DNA from 3 places in the Paenibacillus sp. BR1-192 genome. Region 2 is predicted to be linked to each of the others. Evidence: riboswitches for the same ligand, from Rfam matches in the RefSeq annotation. Region 2 holds a riboswitch; each other region holds the start of a gene.
What was found. A riboswitch is a leader RNA that binds a small molecule or an ion and turns the genes downstream of it on or off. The one in region 2 is predicted to bind cyclic di-AMP.
Positions count from the first base shown of each region.

Region 1: it holds a riboswitch for cyclic di-AMP, as region 2 does, so the genes downstream of both, P0X86_RS30775 (APC family permease) here and P0X86_RS32855 (resuscitation-promoting factor) in region 2, are expected to answer to the same signal.
Region 3: it holds a riboswitch for cyclic di-AMP, as region 2 does, so the genes downstream of both, P0X86_RS02025 (hypothetical protein) here and P0X86_RS32855 (resuscitation-promoting factor) in region 2, are expected to answer to the same signal.

Region 1 covers NZ_CP120718.1:6,692,864-6,700,122, forward strand. The annotation lists gene P0X86_RS30770 (molybdopterin-containing oxidoreductase family protein) at 1-1,421, opposite strand, end outside; cyclic di-AMP (ydaO/yuaA leader) riboswitch at 1,907-2,102, shown strand; gene P0X86_RS30775 (APC family permease) at 2,269-4,095, shown strand; gene P0X86_RS30780 (formate/nitrite transporter family protein) at 4,236-5,096, opposite strand; gene P0X86_RS30785 (MFS transporter) at 5,559-6,806, opposite strand; gene P0X86_RS30790 (TetR/AcrR family transcriptional regulator) at 6,918-7,259, opposite strand, start outside.
Region 2 covers NZ_CP120718.1:7,152,005-7,159,263, forward strand. The annotation lists gene P0X86_RS32830 (tRNA1(Val) (adenine(37)-N6)-methyltransferase) at 1-138, shown strand, start outside; gene rsmI (16S rRNA (cytidine(1402)-2'-O)-methyltransferase) at 135-1,028, shown strand; gene P0X86_RS32840 (AbrB/MazE/SpoVT family DNA-binding domain-containing protein) at 1,294-1,548, opposite strand; gene P0X86_RS32845 (HD domain-containing protein) at 1,872-3,161, shown strand; gene P0X86_RS32850 (TatD family hydrolase) at 3,258-4,022, shown strand; cyclic di-AMP (ydaO/yuaA leader) riboswitch at 4,228-4,442, shown strand; gene P0X86_RS32855 (resuscitation-promoting factor) at 4,712-5,899, shown strand; gene rnmV (ribonuclease M5) at 6,086-6,631, shown strand; gene rsmA (16S rRNA (adenine(1518)-N(6)/adenine(1519)-N(6))-dimethyltransferase RsmA) at 6,635-7,259, shown strand, end outside.
Region 3 covers NZ_CP120718.1:459,727-466,985, forward strand. The annotation lists gene P0X86_RS02005 (hypothetical protein) at 1-542, opposite strand, end outside; gene P0X86_RS02010 (zinc metalloprotease) at 566-1,138, opposite strand; gene P0X86_RS02015 (transposase) at 2,001-2,381, shown strand; partial or broken gene P0X86_RS02020 (proline dehydrogenase) at 2,632-2,784, shown strand; gene P0X86_RS02025 (hypothetical protein) at 2,934-3,398, opposite strand; cyclic di-AMP (ydaO/yuaA leader) riboswitch at 3,535-3,707, opposite strand; cyclic di-AMP (ydaO/yuaA leader) riboswitch at 4,247-4,415, shown strand; gene P0X86_RS02030 (hypothetical protein) at 4,545-4,955, shown strand; gene P0X86_RS33255 (potassium-transporting ATPase subunit F) at 5,114-5,182, shown strand; gene kdpA (potassium-transporting ATPase subunit KdpA) at 5,213-6,892, shown strand; partial or broken gene kdpB (potassium-transporting ATPase subunit KdpB) at 6,915-7,259, shown strand, end outside.

The sequences.
Region 1 (7,259 bases), 460 kb from region 2:
CCCATAGCCCGTCCCAGCATGGAGAACAGCTCTACGTTGCCCTTGCTCTCCCCAAGTGCCGGAATGACCGGCTCCTGCAGCTGAACGTACTGATGCCAGTAGGAAGCGTACAGGTCCGTATTCTCGAACGAGGAGGTTGCCGGGAGCACGATATCGGCATACTTGGCCGTGTCCGTCATAAACAGGTCATGCACAACCGTAAACAGATCTTCCCGTGCAAACCCTTCCCTGACCCGCTCGGTATCGGGAGCCACAACCAGCGGATTGCTGCAATAAACGAAGAGCGACTTAATCGGCTGTTCGGTCATGGCAAGCGCTTCGCCGATCCGGTTCATGTTAATGGTGCGCGCTTCGGGATTCGGCCGGAGATCGGGACGCTCAAGCGCGTCGCTATCCATGCTGTTGTAACCGCCGTTCGACTTCGCGGCCCCTCCGCCCCATTGTCCGGTCAAAGCGGGAAGCGCGGCAATGCTGCGCACCGTCAAGCCGCCGTTGTCGTGATGCTGAAGACCGTTGCCGATATGGATGTAGGAGGTATCGGCCCGGCCGTAGAGCTCGGCCAATTTCTCGATATCCTCGATCGAGATGCCGGTAATGGAAGAAACGTGCTCCGGCGTGTATTCTTTGACGTGCTCGCGCAAGGCTTCATGACCAATCGTATACTTGCGGAGGAATTCCTCATTTACCATGCCGTCACGGAACATGATGTGCATGAGGCCGACGGCCAGCGCCGCATCCGTGCCTGGATACAGCGGAATGAACCAGTCCGCCCATTGCCCCGTCTGGTTCTTGTGGACATCGATCACAACGACCTTAGCACCGGCTTTGCGCGCTTTCTCTGCAATCACCATCTGGTGCATATTGGTGCTGACGATGCTGCCGCCCCAGACGAGGATGACGTCGGCTCGTACGGTGTCCTCCGGAACGGTTCCCCCATTAAACCCCATCACGGATTTCCAGCCCTCATTGCCCGCGGAATTGCAGATCGACTGCTTCAGGCGGCTGGCACCCAGCCTGTTGAAGAATCTGCGGTCCATGCCGTCGACGCTCAATATCCCCATATTACCGTAGAAGCTGTAGGGCAGGATGCTCTCGGAGCCGTATTCCTCGATCAAGCCCTTATAGCGTCCGGCTATCTCCTGAATGGCTTCGTCCCAGCTGATCCGCTCGAAGGCGCCCTCTCCCTTGGGACCTACTCTTCGCAGCGGATAGAGCACGCGTTCCGGATGGTACACCCGGTGTGCCATATTACGGACTTTATTGCAGATGGCTCCCTGCGTAATCGGATGCTCCGGGTTACCGGTCACCTTGACGATTTTTCCGTTCTCTTTATGCAGCAGCAGGCCGCATGTATCGGGACAATCCAACGGACATACCGCCGGAAATACGCCGTTTTCCTGATGAATCATCGCTTGAGTCATTTCGTGCTTCCCCCTTTTGCTCGGCTGCATCATATCCCTTTATCTTAAAAGAAAATCGGGGTTCCAGTAAAGTCATACATTTTTTTCTAATCAGGTGATTCACTTTTCTTCCCCCCGGGTATATTCCTATCAAGAGCAAAGAAGAGGAACCCAGACCCTTTCTCTTCCTTGCCGAATCATGGACCACTCCCAAAAAAATTCGCCATGCCAGTGTCTCCTCCCCCGAGACCGGCATGGCGAATTTGTTTATATGGCATCCTCCCAGTGACCGATGTTCCCCGCGAATAACCTTCCATATTATAGAAACTCGTGATTTTCGCAGAAAACATGCAAAATAAAAAGCCTGTCAAAGCCACGTCTTTATGTAAGCGCTTATCTGTCATTTTTTATAAATAATTCTGTTCGAATGATCGTTGGAGGATGTTTTACAAACGATTGGAGCAGGCGTAATATACTATTCAGCTTCGAAAACATTCTTCATATTCACATGACATTCGCTTAATTTCCTTGATGGAAAGCGGGGGAACCAACCGTATGGAGGGATACCTATAGGATCCTTCAACCATACTAAGGGGTGAATCCTGATTCCATCGCGTACGTACGCCGCGATGGAATCAGGTAGGGCGACTCTCACCGCCCGAATCCGACAGCTAACCTCGTCAGCGTTGATCGGGAGGGTTGTGAACTTGTGATCAAACACAGGGTTCTAACCTGTGTTTTTTGTTTGCCAAAAATCAGCATAGGAAGGGTGACCGTTCCTATGTCCAGCATATAAAAAACACCGATAGAAGTCCGTTCAGGGAGCTTCTACCATGAACTTAATCTTAAGCGGCGGTGAAAAACAACCATGTTATCCTCAATCAAGCGCTTCCTCATCGGAAGACCGCTTAAATCGACGGAATTAGGCGAACAAAAGCTGAATAAAACCAAGGCGCTGGCCATCCTGTCATCCGATGCGCTATCGTCCGTGGCCTATGGCCCGGAACAAATCCTCATTGTGTTGATGACCGTCGGGGCAGCTGCCTATTGGTATTCCATACCGATTGCCGTCGGCGTCCTGGTCTTGTTGCTGGCACTTATCCTGTCGTACAGACAAATTATTTTCTCCTATCCGCACGGCGGCGGCGCATATGTCGTGTCCAAACGGAATTTGGGCATGTACCCGGGGCTGGTTGCCGGCGGTTCCTTGCTCGTGGACTATATCCTGACGGTTGCGGTCAGCGTGTCGGCCGGGACGGATGCGATCACGTCGGCTTTTCCGGAATTGCATGCCTATAATCTGCCGATTTCCATCGTGTTCGTTCTATGCTTGACCGTATTGAATTTAAGAGGGGTTACGGAGTCGGCCTCCATACTGGCTTATCCGGTTTACCTGTTCGTGCTTGCGTTATTCATCCTGATCGGGGTAGGGATATTCAACATTGCCACAGGCCATGCGTCTCCGGAGCTTCATACGCCGATCGGCACGCCCGTAGCCGGGCTGAGCTTGTTTCTGCTCCTGCGCGCATTTGCCTCGGGCAGCTCCGCCCTGACCGGCGTGGAGGCGATTTCCAATGCCATTCCGAATTTCAAAGACCCGGCCCCGAATAACGCGGCCAAAACTCTGGTGGCGATGGGATCGCTGCTGGCCCTGTTATTTTCGGGCATCGTTTTCCTGGCTTATTACTATGGGGTCAGTCCCAGCGAACAAGTCACAGTCGTTTCCCAAATTGCCGAGCATACCTTCGGGCGAAATGCGCTTTATTACTTCATACAAGGGACAACGGCCTTAATTCTGATCCTTGCCGCCAACACGGCGTATTCCGCTTTTCCCCTGCTTGCCGTCAATCTGGCGAAGGATAAGTTCATTCCTAGAATGTTCACCGTCCGCGGCGACCGTCTGGGATACTCGAACGGAATCATTATTCTTGGATTTTTCTCCATTCTGCTGCTGCTGGCTTTTGAAGGCAAAACCGAGCATCTGATTCCGCTCTATGCCGTCGGCGTGTTTATCCCGTTTACCCTCTCCCAGACGGGGATGATGGTGAAATGGATTCGCGAAAAGCCCGAAGGCTGGATCGTCAAGCTGATCATTAACACCACCGGCGCATGCATCAGCTTTATCGTGACCATGATCTTCTTCTTTACGAAATTCGCCCAGGTGTGGACCGTGCTGATATTCCTGCCGCTGATCATCTGGATTTTCACCCGGATCCGCAAGCATTACGAGGCGGTAGCGGACCAGCTCCGGATTACGACCTGCGAGCCGGTTAAGCCGATTGAGGGGAATGTCATCATCCTGCCTGTGGCAGGAATCACGCATGTGGTGGAGAACTCGCTGAATTACGCCAAATCGCTGGGAGCGGGCCAAATCATCGCGGTGTACGTGCCGTTCGAGCGGGAGGAGGAAGTCGCCTTCCAGGAAAAATGGAAAAAGTGGCAGCCGGACATCCGGCTGGTAACGCTGCACTCGCCTTATCGGAGCATCATTCAGCAGCTGACGAAATTCATCGATACCGTGCAGCGCAAGGCGAGCGAATCCGACTATCAGGTTACCGTCGTCATTCCGCAGTTCATCCCCAAGAAGGGCTGGCATAATTTCCTGCACAATCAATCCAGCCTGCTCATCCGGGCACATCTCCTGTATCGGAGAGACGTGATCATCACGACGGTTCCCTACCATTTAAAAAAATAGCGGGCTTGTTCCCTGCTTGATTCATTACTGGGAACAGCCTCGCGTATCACGACAAAAAGCTGCGTTCAACCATCCTTGATGAAAGGCAGCGGTTGATCGCAGCTTTTTCTTTAAGCCAGACGCTCGCCAGGCTTCCGGCATTAGGAAACATTCTGCGCCGAATGAACCTGTTGGGGAGCGCCGGCCGATGGCACAGGCGTCTGCTCGCCGCGCGGAGCGGCTGCGGCCTGTTTCTCCTGCTTTAAATAAACGGTTCCGTATGTCGCTCCCACAAATAACGCGCCGCCAACGAAATTGCCCAGCCATACCGGAATGAAGTTCATCAGATACTCGCCCCAGCTGTAATAGCCTTCAAAAATCGCGGCCGGGATGAGAAACATGTTGGCCACCACGTGCTGAAACCCGATGGCGACAAACGCCATGGTCGGAAACCAGATCCCGAGAATTTTGCCGCTCATCTGATCCGATCCGTAGGACAGCCATACGGCGAGGGCTACGAGCCAGTTGCACCCGATGCCCGACAGGAAGGCTTGCAGGAAGCTGTCGTCCAGCTTATGCCCGGCCATATCCACCAGTTTCTCCAGGTAAACGCCGCTGCCTGTCAGACCGGTCACATGGCCGAAGAAGTAAGCGACGAATAACGCTCCCAACATATTGCTGACCGTGACAAGCGCTAAATTCCGCATCATCTCCTTCGTGGAAATTCTCCTCTTGAATCTGGCCAAGGACACGGCCATCATGTTGCCCGTCAGCAGCTCCCCGCCTGCAAGCAGGACAAGAATCAGGCCGACGGGGAATACCGCCGCGCCTATAAAACCGGCAATCCCTCCCCATTCCGGAGACGCTCCGGCAATCACGCGTATGTCAAGCAAAAAGCCGAGCGCAATAAATGCCCCCGCAAGGAATCCTAATATCATCACGTTTATGGCGGAGTTATGCGCTTTTTTCACCCCGTTCTCCAAGGTAATCTCCGCAATGCGCTCAGGTTTATGGTAAGCCATGGTCACTCCCTCATTTCTTCCGCATCCGCTTTGTCTACCTATCCGAATGCAGCTCATGATATTCGTGTTATCGTTACCAACATTGTAACGCAGCTTCTTTGGCAAGAACGTGAATTATATCACGATCGTGTCCGTCAGGGACGGACAGATGCAGATGTGATGTTCCGTATGCCTTGATCTGCTGACCACGCTGCAGCGAATAACATGGATCGGATTCGGTGTGGCCATTTAAGCGATATATGGATATAGGCACAGCACCCTGTCCATGGGTGGAGCTTCGGATCAGCTTTAGCGGGGTGACTGCCTTTCACTTCCTTCGAGGAATCGCATATGCCGAAAAAGCGGTGCCCGGGTTTCTCCCCGGCACCGCTCTTTTGGATTGTCTTTATCAGTACGAAGCCCGTTCGTGTTGGATACCATTCTGCCAGATTCGGTTTAAATGTATAGATTTTCACTCACCCGCTAGGCTTTGGCCGCAGTCTCTACCCTGACAGGCGCCTCCGTTTCCTGCACCGGCACCTTGGCGATCGGCAGCTTCATGCTGATGAATGACGACAGCAGGAAGAGCGCGCCTGCCGTAAAATACACTACGACAATGGAGGTTACCGACATATACCAGCCCGTCAGCCCGGAGCCGATGAGCAGCATGCCGGTAAATATCGGCGTCATCACGCCGTTCAGCCGGCCAATGAATTTCTCTTCCACCTGCTGCATCATCACCGCCATCAGGACCGTCTGGGCCATGGCCATCAGCACCCCGGTGACGAAGCGCATCGAGCCGGTCAGGATCGGCCACTGGGACAGCACCTCGACAAAGGTCGAGAGTCCAAGGAAGGCCAGCCCCGCGAACAGCAAGTAGGAACCTTTCACTTTGCCTGCAATCACCGCTGCGATCACACCGCCGATCAACATGCCCAAGCCCTCAAGCGCGGTGAACCACTGGACGCTGGACATCTCCAGCTGAAGACGCTCGGTGATGACGAAGATGTCGAGCGGCTGTACGAGTCCGCTGCCCAGCGCCAATAAAACGTAGACCACCAGCAGCACCTTCAACAGCCGGCTGGAACCGATGTAGGCGAAGCCTGCCTTCATGTCCTTCACGAACGAACCGGCTGATTCCGAGTCCTTGGAAGGTTCGTCCACGGTGGAAGGCAGAAAGGCCAACACGATCGCCGAAGCGCCGAACAGAATCAGCAAGCTGATTAAAGAGGCCTGCAATCCAAATGCTTGATAAATCGTCGTGCCTACCATAGGTCCCAAAATGATAAACAGCGACATCGAGGTCTGGGATAACGCCGTGGCCGCGGGCACATGCTCATCCGGCAAACACCGCTTGATGATCTTCATGGACGATGGCTGCGAGAATTGCGATACGACGGCCGAGACCAGCGTCACCGCAAACACGGCCTGCCAATATCCCGCATACACAACAAACAAAATAAGCAGAATGGATATGAAGCTTAAAATATCCCCCCATATCATCGTTCGCTTGGGACGCCAACGGTCAGCCAGTACGCCGCCAACCATGGAAATCACGAAGATCGGCGCGTATTCAATCACGGTCAGCAGCGATACGGCGACCGGGTCATGGTTGCTCTGCTCCATAATAAAGAACAACAGCGCCATATTGCGGATCCAGATCCCGATATTTTGCATAAAATCAGATACCATCAACAGCACGAACGCGCGGTTGCCAAACAAATGCTTCATACTCCATCCCCCTGTTAAAACCGACTATTCGGTTTATTTATATTTGCGAAAACGCCCTTTCCTGTTAGCTAAGAAAAGCGTTTTCGATAAATCCTCCTACCGCACCGTACGCTATGAACTTTCACCCGATAACACACCGTTCAAAAAGTACATCACGCTCTTGCGGTACAGCTGCCTTAATTCCTCCTGGGACCGTTCGAAGTACGAAACCGACAACCCGTCCAGCAGCGATCCGAAAATAACGGCTATTTCGTCGATATCCTCTGCCGCTATGCGTCCCTCGTCCGCTCCCTCTGCCAGAATTTCGCGGTAGAGCATACGCGGACCTTGCAGAATCGCCAGCATTTCGCCCACAATCGTCTTATTTTCCGGCTGGTTGATATAGAATTCCTCCGCGATTTTGGTGAGCGGATTCTGGAAGTCGTCAACCATGTGATCGGCGATCCCGTACAG
Region 2 (7,259 bases):
CTGATCGAGGGCATTCGGGATGGAAAGCCCGAGGTTCGGCTGAAGCCACCGCTGATTGTGTATGATGAGCAGGGGAATTACGGCCCGGATTTTATGGAAATTTACTATGGAACACATGAGGATGAGACAAAAGAATGAGAAATCTTGTGCAACAGAGTTATGCCGACCGGGGAGCGGGAAGTCCGGGTTCGCTGTATTTGGTGGCAACGCCGATCGGGAATTTAGAGGATATAACGTACCGGGCCGTACGCATCCTGCAGGAATGCGATATTATCGCTGCAGAGGATACGAGGCAGTCACGCAAGCTGCTGACCCATTTCGAAATTCCGGCTAAACCGCTGTTTAGTTATCACGAGCATAATAAGGCGGCAAGCGGTCCTGAAATCATACGTTATATAATAGAAGGAAAAAATGTGGCACTCGTCAGCGATGCCGGTCTGCCGGCGATTTCAGACCCTGGCAGTGATCTGGTTTCGCTTGCGATTGAGGCAGGAATTTCGGTCATTCCGATCCCGGGAGCCAATGCGGCGTTATCCGCCTTAATCGTGTCGGGTTTGCCGACCGAACGGTTTACGTTTATCGGCTTTTTGCCGCGGGAGCGCAAAGATATCGTCCAGCAGCTGCAAGCTTTGCAATCGGCGCAGGGAACGTTATTATTTTATGAATCTCCGCATCGCGTGAAGAAGACGCTGGAGATCCTGCAGGAGGTACTGGGAAATCGGAAGGTGACCTTGGCACGGGAGCTCACCAAGCGCTACGAGGAATTTGTGAGAGGCAGCATTTCCGAATGCCTGGACTGGCTCACGGAGCATCCGCCGCTGGGCGAATATTGTTTGGTGGTGGAAGCCGGCAGTGCAGAAGAGGAGCAGAAAGAGAAAAATGCCTGGTGGCAGGAGCTTTCGCTGGAGGAGCATGTGGGGCACTATGAGCGGGAAGGACTAAGCCGCAAGGATGCCATGAAAAAAACCGCGGGTGATCGCGGCGTATCGAAAAGGGACATCTATAACGCACTCCTGACGGAGTCGTGAATATGGCTTGCCTGGCCCAAGGGGGATAAACAAAAAGCCCCACAAAGTGGACCCAAGCTTCGATGCTTATTCCAAATACTTTACGGGGACCCCAAAACATATAAATGGGATTAAAGAAAGGATACGCTTCACTGAAAACGTATAATTCTTTAATCCCAAAAAAAGACCCTCCTGCGGCCGGGTTCATAGCCGAGAAAGGCACCAAGGAGATATGAAAAAGGTTAGAATTAACAAAATGTAATAATGCTATTATATACTAAAAATCTTAATTTGTCACAGGTGTAGGGATTTCCGAGATACATTCATGGCAAACAATTTTACCTTTGAAGTAAGTGACGTTCTCAGCGTTACCACAGAAGATGCACGCAGGCTCATATTTCTTAAGCATGATGCGTTCGCCGTCTACATAAATCTCCAATGCATCTTTCTCACCAATTCCGAGCGTGCGGCGCAACTCAATCGGAATGACGACCCGTCCAAGCTCATCGACTTTCCTTACAATTCCTGTTGATTTCATCATAACTTATAAATGCCCCTCTCGCCATAATTTAAAAAAGTCATAATTCGACATAGTTCTAGTTTTTATGTTATTTATAGTACCAACGATTCCCAAAACAGTCAACCTATATTTTTGAGAAATCGGAACCTGTTTACGAAAGTATAGTGAACAAAAGCCTTATATAGCAACGGAATTACCATAATCGAACCAATTTTCACGACGATTTTGGATTTGTCGATTTGGAAAGCGCGATTTTACGTTATTCGACACAGTTCGACATTAAATGTCAAAAGAAGTGTTTATCGGCTAAAACCAAAGCGTGAACGAGAAGGAGATGAGATGAAATGCATTCACCCATTTCGGAAGAAAAAGTGTTTAAGGACCCCGTCCATAATTACATTCATGTGCAGGACGACATTATATGGCGGTTAATCGATACCCCGGAATTTCAGCGGCTTCGCCGGGTCAGGCAGTTGGGCACTTCTTTCCTGACCTTTCATGGAGCTGAGCACAGCCGATTCTCCCATTCTCTTGGAGTCTATGAAATTACGAGAAGAATCATCTCTCAATTCGAACGGAGAGGGTATTCCGATTGGCCTGCCGAGGAACGGCAAGTTGCGCTCTGCGCAGCGCTGCTGCATGATGTGGGGCACGGACCTTTTTCGCATTCCATAGAAGAAGCTTTTCATATGAACCACGAGGATTGGACATGCCGGATCCTGCTCGGAGATACTTGCGTCAATCGGGTACTTCAGGAGCTCGGTGCCGATTTTCCCGAGAAGGTCGCCTCCGTTATTAACAAAACCTACGATAAGCCAATTGTCATGAATCTGGTCACTAGTCCGCTGGATGCAGACCGGATGGATTATTTGCTAAGGGATGCTTACTATACGGGAGTCAATTATGGAACGATTGATATCGACCGAATCTTGCGGATGCTGCGGCCGTACCGCGATCGGGTCGTCGTGAAGGAATCGGGCATGCACGCGGTGGAGGATTATCTCATGTCGCGGTATCAGATGTACTGGCAGGTGTATTTTCATCCCGTCACCCGAAGCTCCGAAATCATCCTGCGCCAAATCTTTCGCCGGGCCAAGGAGCTGCATGACCGTGGATATGCTTTCCGTTTCATGATCGAGCCGCTGCCTGCGCTGTTTTCGGGGAATATCGGCGTGAAACAATACCTGCGTCTTGATGAAGCCTTGATTCAAACGGCCTTTCTGCAATGGACGGAGGAGGAAGACCCGCTTCTTAGCGAATTATGCGGCCGTTTCATGCACCGAAAGCTCTACAAATATGTAGAAATCGACAACATCGATCTGGAAACCATCGACGGGATCCGCCAAGCGTTCCGCGCCGTGGGGCTGCAACCGGAATATGACCTGGAGATTGATTTTCCAACAGATCTTCCTTATGATAAGGTTCATTCCGATATGCCGCTTAACGAGAAACAGATTCTCCTTCTGGACCGGCATGACGAGCTGAGGGAAATCTCGGAGGTATCCGATATCGTACGCTCGATCAGCGGCATTCATAAAGGGCGGTACCATCTTTATTATCCGGAGGAGAAGGTGGGCCCGCTCCTGGGTCAAATGCCGGAGACGATAGCCGACGTTTTCAAACAACAGCATTAAATCAGGCAAAACAGGACAACCGTTAATCCCCTTGCATTCAACCAACTAATGGAAAATAGACGACATAGAAACGACAGGAAGGAGAGTGTGGATAGTATGCTGTTCGACACGCACACTCATATGGACGCTCCCCAATTCGACGAAGACCGGGAAGCTGCAATTCAGCGGGCGCTTGAAGCCGGCGTTACGCGGATGATCAATATCGGATTTAACCGGGAGACGATCCCGACCACGATGAAGCTGGCTGAGACTTATGATTTTATATATGCAGCGGTAGGCTGGCATCCTGTAGATGCGATCACCATGGAGGATCAGGACCTGGATTGGATCGCCTCTTTATGCAGTCACGAGAAAGTGGTGGCAATCGGGGAGATCGGCTTGGACTATCATTGGGATACGTCCCCCAAGGAAGTGCAGCACCGCGTGCTTCGGCGCCAGATCGGGCTTGCCCGGGAATTGAACATGCCCATTGTCATTCATAACCGGGATGCGCATGAAGATATCGTTAACATTTTGCGTGAGGAAAAAGCCTCCGAGGTCGGCGGTGTCATGCATTCCTTCTCCGGAAGCTGGGAAACGGCCAAAATGTGCCTGGATATGGGATTCCATATCTCGTTTGGGGGGCCGATTACGTTCAAGAATGCGAAGCAGCCCAAAGAGGTTTTGGCAAAGGTTCCGCTTGATCGATTATTGATCGAAACGGACGCGCCTTACCTGACACCTCATCCCTTCCGCGGGAAACGAAATGAGACCGCATATGTAAAATTGGTGGCGGAGGCGGCGGCCGAAATTAGAGGGTTGTCCTATGAGGAATTGGCCCAAATTACCACCAAAAATGCGCTGGAACGATTTGGTATTTAACGAAAACAAGAGCAAAAGCCATGAAAAAGGGAGCATTTTCGATTAATTAAAGTTTTTTAATCAGAAAAGGCGTTGATATTACAATATTTTAACCTTTTACTTGAGAAAATGTGGTTGAATGTCGCTTTACAACCTGCATACAAACAGGATATCATCTTTTCAGTGATAAGAAGCTGCGATGTGCAGATCGCAGCCGAATATTTCATGAACCGTCTCGCTTAATCTCCGAAATTCTGGAGAACGGGGGAACCGATACTGCGGTGCATACTGGTCTGGATGCACGAAGCTGTATTTGATTTCTTTTTCGGGTCTTTGGGGTGAATTTGAAGGATCTCGCCATGAGCGGGCATCCGGATATAGGGCGTCTCTCTTACGTCCGAACCCGACAGCTAACTCCGTAAGCGAAATAAGAGGGGAAATCTCGTGCATACCATTTCCATGATTTCATTCATCAGGAAGCCACGTTAGAGCCTCTAGTACTCTTTCAATGGCTTCTTTTATTTTTGAATAATGGAGACGGGTCCATCATACTCTTGGTAAACAGGAGGTGATGGCAGATGGACGGAAGACGGGAATTGACGCAGGGTGTAGATAGATAGCAGGGCGCCCTGTGAGAAAAATTGCTATAGTCACGTCAAATGCATTCATGCGTTTACCTAGACGGCGGGACTATGAAGGAGGATGGAATAGTGGGCATTTTTCAACCTGAAGAAACCCATGAATCACAATCATCCAGCATGTCTTACGCATTGAGATGGAAGCATGACAATTTGCGTCAACTGATGTTGCTCGGCGCCATGGGTGCCGTTACGGTATCACTTCTCATATCGTTGGTTGTACATGACCAGGCAGGCAAGGAAGTTCAGCTTGTCGTCGACGGCCGGGTCACTACGGTGGAAACACGTGGATCGTTGCTGCAGGAATTGCTGGATGAGCAAGCGATCACGTTGAGTCCCCAAGATCAAATTTCGATGCCCCTGAACGGCGCAATCCGGGACGGAGACCGAATTATTATTGACAGAGCTATTCCAGTCAACGTTACGGTAGGCAGCAAAACCAAAACCATATTTACATCCCAGGATACAGTTGATCATGTACTCAAAGAGGCTGGCGTTACGATCCAGGGTGAAGATATAGTACAACCGTCGCAAGACACGAAGCTGACCAGCAATATGAATATCCATGTCGTTCGCGTCACGAAGCAAAAAGTTAAGGAAACGGAAGACCGCGAATTCCGCGTGATCAAGACGGCCGATCCATCGCTTGAAAAGGGCGATAACCGCGTCATTCAGCGGGGCGAGTCTGGTCTTATGGTGAACCATTACGAGAAGGTCTACCACAATGGCAAGCTGGTTTCCAAGACTAAGGTCTCCCAACAAATCGAACGCAGAACGAAGGATAAAATCATTGCCGTAGGCACGAAAAAAGTGGAGAAGCCTGTTATCGTCCAGGCGGCAGCCACCGATGTAAAAGCTACACCGGCTAAATTGTCCGGCACGAAAAAAGTAACGACCGCCAAGGCTGTTGAGAACAACGTGGTTTCCCGCGCAGGCGTTGATTTTAAATACAAGAAGGTATTGAACAACGTGTCGATGACCGCGTATTCCGCCGAACAGCAAGGAATCGGTACGCGTACCGCATCCGGCACACGCGTTACGGAAGGTCGCACCATCGCCGTTGATCCTAATATCATCCCGATCGGATGGTGGGTTTACATCGAAGGCATCGGCTTCCGCCGTGCTGAAGATACGGGCGGCGCCATCAAAGGCAACAAAATCGATGTCTATTACGATTCGTTGAAATCGGCCATGAATTTCGGCCGGAAAAGCGGCCGCACCGTTTACGTGATCGGTCCGGTTAAACCTGAATTGAACTAGACGCATGAATTCCAATTTACTTTGCCATTCTAATGCTATACTATTTAGCTTATAATATATGATGATCAAGAAGAGGGAATATTTCCTCTTCTTTTGTTTTGTTAAGACCGGAGTAATCAAGGCTAAACGGGTTGAGCCTTAACGTTGTACAGGCCTGCTCTGCTTGGGAAGGAAGAGAACGAACGCATGATTAAAGAAGTGATTGTCGTGGAAGGCAGGGACGATACCGTTGCCATTAAACGGGCCGTAGAAGCCGACACGATCGAAACCGGCGGTTCAGCGATCAACAAACAAATCCTGAAGCGCATAGCGCTTGCCCAGGAGCGCAGAGGCGTTATCATATTGACGGATCCTGACCATGCGGGTGAACGAATCCGCAAAATCGTGGATCAGGGCGTACCCGGCTGCAAGCACGCCTTCATTCCGGAAGCGGATGCTACCCGGAAAGGGGATATCGGAGTGGAGAATGCCTCGCCAGAGGCGATACGGCGCGCGCTGGAGCGGGTCCACACGTCTTTTGAGGGTGCAGAGAGCCTGATCAGTTTGGAGGATATGCTGGAGGCAGGATTATCGGCTCACCCGGAGGCTGCGGCAAGACGGATGGCGATGGGTAATTTGCTGGGCATCGGATACTGCAACAGCAAGCAGTTCCATAAACGATTGGCCATGTTTCAAATATCGCGGGAAGAATTTCTGGCAGCACTTGCACAGCTGGAAGAAGGGGGCGTTTAGCTAATGAGTCGGATCGAGGATATATCAACACCAAGACGGACGAAGGAGATCATCTCGCGCCATGGATTCTCCTTCAAGAAGAGTCTAGGCCAGAACTTTCTCATCGATCAGAATATTTTGTATAAAATCGTGGAAGCTGCAGGACTGGATGAAGATAAAGGCGCGCTCGAGATCGGACCTGGCATCGGTGCACTGACGGAGAAGCTGGCGCAGACGGCAGGAACCGTCACCGCGGTCGAAATCGATCAGCGCCTGATTCCCATCCTAAGGGAAGTCCTGGAGCCCTACGGGAACGTGAGGGTTCATCATGGGGATGTGCTGAAGGTGGATCTTCATGAGCTGTTCCGTCAGGATTTCGCGGACGTATCGAAGGTAAGCGTGGTTGCCAATCTGCCGTATTACGTGACGACGCCGATTCTCATGAAGCTGCTGGAGGAGAAGCTGCCGCTGGAGAACATCGTGGTGATGATTCAGAAGGAAGTGGCCGAACGGATGGCCGCTGCACCGGGAAGCAAGGATTACGGAAGTCTCAGCATTGCCGTTCAATACTACAGCGAGCCTAAGCTGGTCTGCATCGTGCCGCACACGGTGTTCATTCCGCAGCCGAACGTCGAGTCGGCCGTGATTC
Region 3 (7,259 bases), 510 kb from region 2:
TGTGGAACTCCTGTTTTTTCGCCATCATTACCAGATACATCAATGTTTTGTTTCCCTTCGTTGACACCTGAAATAACGTATAAATCATCATATTTAACATCTTGCGTGAGTAGTAGCATATACTCATTATTTTTATTCATTAATTGATATTCATTGATTGCATATATCGTTTTGCCCGGTTTAATGCCGTTATCAAAAACATAGGTAGGTTCAGCTACTTTAATGACATCCCCTTCATTATATTCATTGCCTGATTTATTCTCTAGGACTTTGTTAATCTTAATCTTGGTTACAGTATATGCATCTTCCGTATAACCATTTTCATCGAATGTTACAAAATTCTCACTTTCAAGCGGTTCTCCTGTAATAATTAGTTCAGAAAAATTTATCATTTCGTCGACTGTTTTAAAAGAAACCTGTTTAGCATCGATTGATTGATAAGTGATTTTTTGATCTGCTATTTTATACCATGAAATTGAACTAATGGTAATGACACCTAAGACGATTGTAAAAATAACAGTTTTAGATTTTCTATTCATCATGATTAACCTCCTTATTGAAATTATTAATTACCCCATTTTTGTTTCAGATGATCTTTATCTGTTTGCTGTGGTGTTCCATATGTGGTCAGTTCAAATTCTTTCATTACAGATGCTCCGGAGTCGTCGTTATGTTTTAAGCTAAGGGCGTGTCCAAATTCATGTATCATGACATCCAATGACTGTGTTGAAGATAATTTGTTCATCTGAGGAGTGTTAATTCTGATTCTTGTTCGATCTCTCGGATCTCCTACACCAACTTGCTGTAATCCAAATAAACCGTAAACATAGTAGTCAGCTACTGCATAAACAGTTGAGCCTGAGATAGGGCCGGCATAAACAGCGATACTTCCGTATTGTGGTTCAGTAGTATATTGGGAGATATTAACGTTTGTTGAAATGTTATTCCATTTCGAATAAGCCGAGTCTACCCGATTATGGTACCCCGCAGATTGAACACTAGCATCACGCCAGTATTTTAAGACTTTGGCGCCTGCAAATCCGCCAGGGTTATAATGACCATCATGTGCGCTCACTAAAATGGTAGGTAATAATAAAGCAATCATTAAAGTAAGCAGTATCACTCTCTTAAATTTCATAATTTTCAATCCCTTCTTAAAAATATATTATATAGAGTAATTATACAATTAGACATATATTTCCTTCTTTTTTTAAAAAAGAGTATTTATATTAAAATTTACGATTGTTTTTACAAATGATTAACTTATTTTAGCGCTTCTAAAGCGGTGTTCCTTCTCAATACGATGACAACACTCTGGTTTAACGCAATTCACTCCGTCTGTATCGTATCTGTCCGCCAGACGTATCGTATATTCTTTTTCATGGCGACGTTACTCTTGCCGACCGCTCATAAACGGATATTCATTCCGCGTATTCTTGTCCGGATGGCGGTCCGTTATATAGTCGGTCAGAGGCACGAGCTAGGTCCGATCCGGTACTCCGTCGTTTTATTCAATATAGCGGTCGATTAACGCCTGCACGGCCGCCATACGTTCCGTTATAGCTCCCTCACTGTCATCTCATCCGGAGTCTTCACCGCACAACAGCGTATGTTCAAGCTCACGTTCTTAGGGCGGCAGCGTGCAATTTCGTAGAGGGCCCGGAATCCTATATCATGCCACGTGGCCTGGTTTGTAAGTGGTATGCGTCCACATATCGCAATGAACTTTCGTGCAGCGTCAAATCCACCTTCTTCACAGCTCACCGTACCCACTCACCGTGCGCCAGGTCGTTCTCCTTAACGTGTTTCAAGCGCCGGCCAATTTCGAATATCGCTTTGCCTGCAATACGTTTGTATGCGTTGATTTCGGCGGTTATCGCCTCGGATAACGGTTCCACAGTGTTAAATGATTACCATAGTTTGGCATAGGACACGCTTATCTTTCGCTGGTATAATCGTATTCGCGCATAATGTTAACGTAAGATAAGCGGATGTAAGAGATGACAACAAGAAAAACAAGAAAACAGTACTCAAAGGATTTCAAACAAGAAATGTTTCAACGACTAGCTGCTGGGGAAACACCCGAGGCACTAGCCAAAGAGACCGATGCCGAGAAGAGAACACTTGAAGGCTGGAATACGATTGTCAAAAAACAAGGTAACCTCAGTCAAAAGCCAGAGGCAGAAGAACTACATAGATTAAAAGAAGAAATTTCCGAGCTCAAAAAGGAAAATATTGATCTATTAGAGAAGTGTAAAATGGTTGAAAAAGAGTGGAACTTCTCTAAAGGAGAAATTGAGTTCCTTTCGAACATGTGCGTAGCGTGGCAAGAAAGGTATCAATCACTTCTTATTAAATACAACGAAGACCGCGCCCAATAAGGATGGCGGTCTTTTTCTTCGTTTATATTCGCTTGAACATCAAAGTATCCCGCGATTAATGAACAATTTTCGCAATGTTATATAACTCGGCAACTAACTCCTTGCAAACGCACGATCACTTGGGTAGATTTGGATTATCGTAATACACCGTCATAAATTGACGTGAATATTAATCCTATCGCGCATTATCAATCTCGTTTCTAACGTGGGAATAGCGTAGTGACGACGTTTATAGCCTTCCGCAAGCATACTGCGGATGAACGATCAAGCAGCGCTTGCGCAGGACGGCTACCGTATCCGGTGTTATATGCCTTACGGAACGATGTGGTACCCGTATTTCACCCGGCGCCTGGCGGAGAAGCCCGCCAACCTGATGATGGTGCTCAAAAATATGTTCAAGTGAGCGGGATCCGATTGCAGAACCCCGTCAAAATGCCTGGTGAAATAAGTGGCTTTTTGACGGGGTTCTTCATGGTTTCAAAAAACATCAGGCTGCTTAGAAGTGCCCAATCCAAAGGAAACGGGGACAGTGGCTCTCTGTAGCTGCTGTCCCTAGAAATGATAATACGCCTCCGAGCAATTCATAAGGAAGGAGCGCTCCAGCGGCAGTCCGCCTAACCGCTCTCGGGTGATGTGCCGATGCAGGTTGATCTCCAGATCGGCGAGGGCCGATACAGCAAGTTGCATCCGTGCGGGTCCCCACTGCTGCTGCTTTCGGGCATAGCGAATGGCCTCAGTCACGGACATGCCTCTCAGCCTTGAGAAGACGGATGCCCAGCGGACCAGGTCCGAAAATTCTCTCGTGCTTGGCAGGGCATATTCGACATATCCTGCCGCGTCTTTGCAGCTGACTTTGAACAAGCCGCAGTTCCAGCCATGATCGCTCCATGGGATAAAGCGTTCGGCCGAGCCCCGGTCGAAACGAAATATCTCCATATGGCCGATAGTCTCTTCACCTAATGCAGGCACTGCGGTTTCGATGACGGGTGTAAGCGCTGCCTCGATGAGTTTCGTCATGATTTGATCTACGCTCCTTTATAAGAATGTTATATGCACGGCAAATAGGCCTGGTGAGCAGAGAAACCCCGCTCTCCAGGCCTATTTATGGTTAGAGCCCCAATTCCGGCGGCCGCTATGCCAAAGCTTGGATGGTATTCTCTCTCAACAACGCGCCTACGAGGTTAGCTGACGGATTCGGACTGAGAGCACCCTACCGCTGGGCCCTTCGATCCTAGGCGCAGCGGATTCACCCCATTCACCAATCGAAGACTGGTGACTTTGGTTCCCCCGTCTCCCGGTCTGTCGGGAGCTCGGCGTATCACGTGTTTCGAATAGATGGATGAATCATACGCCGGAGGAAACGAAAAGTAAATGACCGTATGGGACGAATAGATTCCGAAATGTGATGAAAACGGTAAAAGAAAACGCGTACAATCGGCCGTGTCATCTATTATCGTGGCAAAATCTCGGTATCTCGTTGGATTGCGATAAATAAGAGAAAACAAGAGAAATACATAGTATAGAGCAGTATTCGGAAGATAAAGACGAAATACTGCTTGGTTCCTGTTCGACATAACGCCAGATGTGTTTTTGCTCACATTTACATCCTGCAGGGCCGGACGTATGATACGAACTATGAATTGACGGTCATCAACGACCAAGGCATACGGGCAGCCGTTTCATGAAGGTCTAAAGGCAGTGTGAGAGCTGCCCCTAAGCCTTTATGGATCGATGGCGAAGGCACCATGGGCCTTGCTGAGATTTGAAGGTAGAGGCGACTCTCACCGCGTGAACCTCCTGTTGCTGTGCTGTTATGCCCAGTCTGGATGACAAGTCAATGGCTAATAGAATAACATGCTACTCGTTTTTAATTTTCGCTGAGTCCTTGAATGGAAAAGGAACGGGGGAACCAGTCGGGAGATGAACCTGATCTCTCTGGGGTGAATCCTGTAGACAAGATAACGGTCTATGGGTAGGGCGACTCTCACGCCCGAATCCGTCAGCTAACCTCGTAAGCGTATCGAGAGAGGCAACGATTGTCGTGGACTTGGGCCACGGTGTATTTCACCGTGTCCTGTAAGAAGCCTGCGGGAAGAGTTCTTCTCTTTCCGCAGGCTTCTTTGTTGTTGCCTTCTCTTTCTGACCTTAGGAGGAGAAACGAAGATGGAGAAACCACAGGAATTCATCCTGGTATCCGCGCCGAACAAGGCCGGGGAGGAATTCGTCCGCCAGCTGATTCACAAACGTGTTCCGTTTGCGGCTATAGCCAACAACCGGGCTGAGCAGCAGAGGCTGCGAGAACTGGGCTGCAAACCCATCATTTTGATTGATACAAGAGACGAGCAGACCTGGATCATTCCCGAGTTTCCCGTCAGCAAGGTGTTTCTGTTCGAAAGCAGCTTGAATCTGTGCTGCCGCTACTTGCGGATCTGCCGGACATGGACCTCGGAGTCGATTTACGTGATCACCCATTCCGGCAATCCGCGCTTGATATACAAAGGGCTGGGTGCCGATGTGGTGCTTCATACGAATCATCATCAGGTGTCCTTTCTGATGGCATCCGTTATGAGCTAAGCGTTTGGACTGACGCCACAAGAGTTAGGGGAGGTTACATTCATGCAGGATTTAGTTATGGTGCTCATTTTGGGAGGAACCTACGGACTGCTCATGCTGTTTATGTCCTGGTGCGGGCGCGTGGTTTCGGAACCGGAGGCTGATCAGCCGTGATGATCATGTTGATATTCACGATTTTTATTTTTCTCTATTTGATTTATGCGCTGATTCACCCTGAAAAATTCTAGGGAAACGGCTGAAGGAGGAAGGCATTCGTCATGGGCATTTTACAAATTGCCATCGTTATACTCGTTCTGGTGCTGCTGGTCAAGCCGCTGGGAACTTATCTATATCAGGTGTTTCGTTATGAAAGCAATGGTACGGACAGATGGTTCTCCTGGGCGGAGAAACCGATCTTTGCTCTGATCGGCTTGAAAGAACGCAAGGGGATGACATGGAAAGGATATGCCGTCAGCTTTGTGTTAACGAATATCGTGCTGGTTGCGGCGGGCTACTTGATTCTGCGGCTGCAAAAAGTGCTGCCGTTGAACCCGAACGGCATCGGCCATATGGAACCGACCTTGTCGTTCAATACGATGATCAGCTTTATGACCAATACGAATCTTCAGCATTACAGCGGCGAGTCGGGATTGTCTTATCTGGCCCAGATGGCCGTCATTACGATGATGATGTTTACGTCCGCAGCGACCGGGCTGTGCGTGGCGATTGCTTTTATCCGGGCGGTGACCAGCAAGGGCACGACCGTCGGCAACTTTTTTGAGGACTTCGTTAAGGCGCATACCCGGGTATTCATTCCGGCTGCTTTCATCATTGCGATGGTGCTGGTGGCGCTGCAGGTGCCGCAGACCCTGAAGCCTACGCTCAGCGTCACGACGCTGGAAGGAAGCGAGCAGCAAATAGCGGTGGGTCCGGTAGCCGCGCTCGAATCGATCAAGCATCTGGGCACCAATGGGGGCGGTTTTATGGGGGCCAACTCGGCGCATCCGTTCGAGAACCCGTCCCCGCTGACCAATGTGATCGAGATTCTGTCCATGTGGAGTCTCGGGGCGGCGCTTCCTTACACATTTGGTTTGTTCGCGAAGAGCCGTAAGCAGGGCTGGATCATATTCTCGGTAATGATGACCTTGTTTATCGGCTTCCTGTCCTTGAACTATGCCGCGGAAACCAACGGCAACCCGGCATTAAACCAGCTGGGCATCGACGCCTCGCAAGGCAGCATGGAGGGCAAGGAGGTCCGGTTCGGGATCGCCCAATCCTCCCTGTTTACGACGGTGACAACCGCGGCCACGACCGGGTCGGTCAACAACATGCATGATACGCTCACGCCGCTCGGCGGGATTACGCCGCTGTCCCTGATGATGCTGAATTCCGTTTTTGGCGGAAAAGGCGTCGGGCTGATGAATATGCTCATGTACGCGATCCTGGCGGTGTTCCTGGCCGGTCTTATGGTTGGCCGTACCCCCGAATTTCTCGGCAGAAAAATCGAGGCCCGGGAGATGAAGCTGATCGCGATTGTCATTCTGGTACACCCATTGATCATCCTTGCTCCGACGGCGCTCGCGCTCATGACGGATGCGGGACAGGCGGGCATTGCCCATTCGGGCTTTCACGGCATCTCGCAGGTGCTTTACGAATACACGTCATCCGCCGCCAATAACGGCTCCGGGTTTGAGGGCCTTGCGGATAACACGCCGTTCTGGAACATCAGCACCGGACTGGTCATGCTGATCGGGCGCTATATTTCGATGATTGCCCTGCTGGCGGTAGGCGGCTCTCTGATGCGGAAGCAGTGGGTTCCCGAGACGCTCGGAACGTTCCGGACAGATAATAAGCTTTTTGCCGGCATTCTCATCGCGGTGGTCCTGATCATCGGTGCTTTGACCTTCCTGCCTGTGCTGGTGCTGGGACCGATTGCCGAGCATCTGACGATTCGTTAAATAGAAAAGGTGGCCTATTACCATGAATAATACGAGAAAAAAAGCGATGTCCCAAGAGATGGTCCGTCAGGCGCTGAAGGACAGCTTCACGAAGCTGAATCCCGTCCTGATGATGAGAAATCCGGTCATGTTTGTCGTGGAGGCCGGGACTCTGGTTGTGCTGCTTATGACGATATTTCCGTCCTATTTCGGTACCGAGGGCAGTATCGGATTTAACCTGACCGTATTCGTCATCCTGCTGTTCACGCTGCTGTTCGCAAACTTCGCAGAGGCGCTTGCCGAAGGGCGCGGCAAGGCGCAGGCCGATTCCCTTAAGCAGTCGAAGCAGGAAATGACGGCTCGCAAAGTGATGGAGAACGGCGGGGTA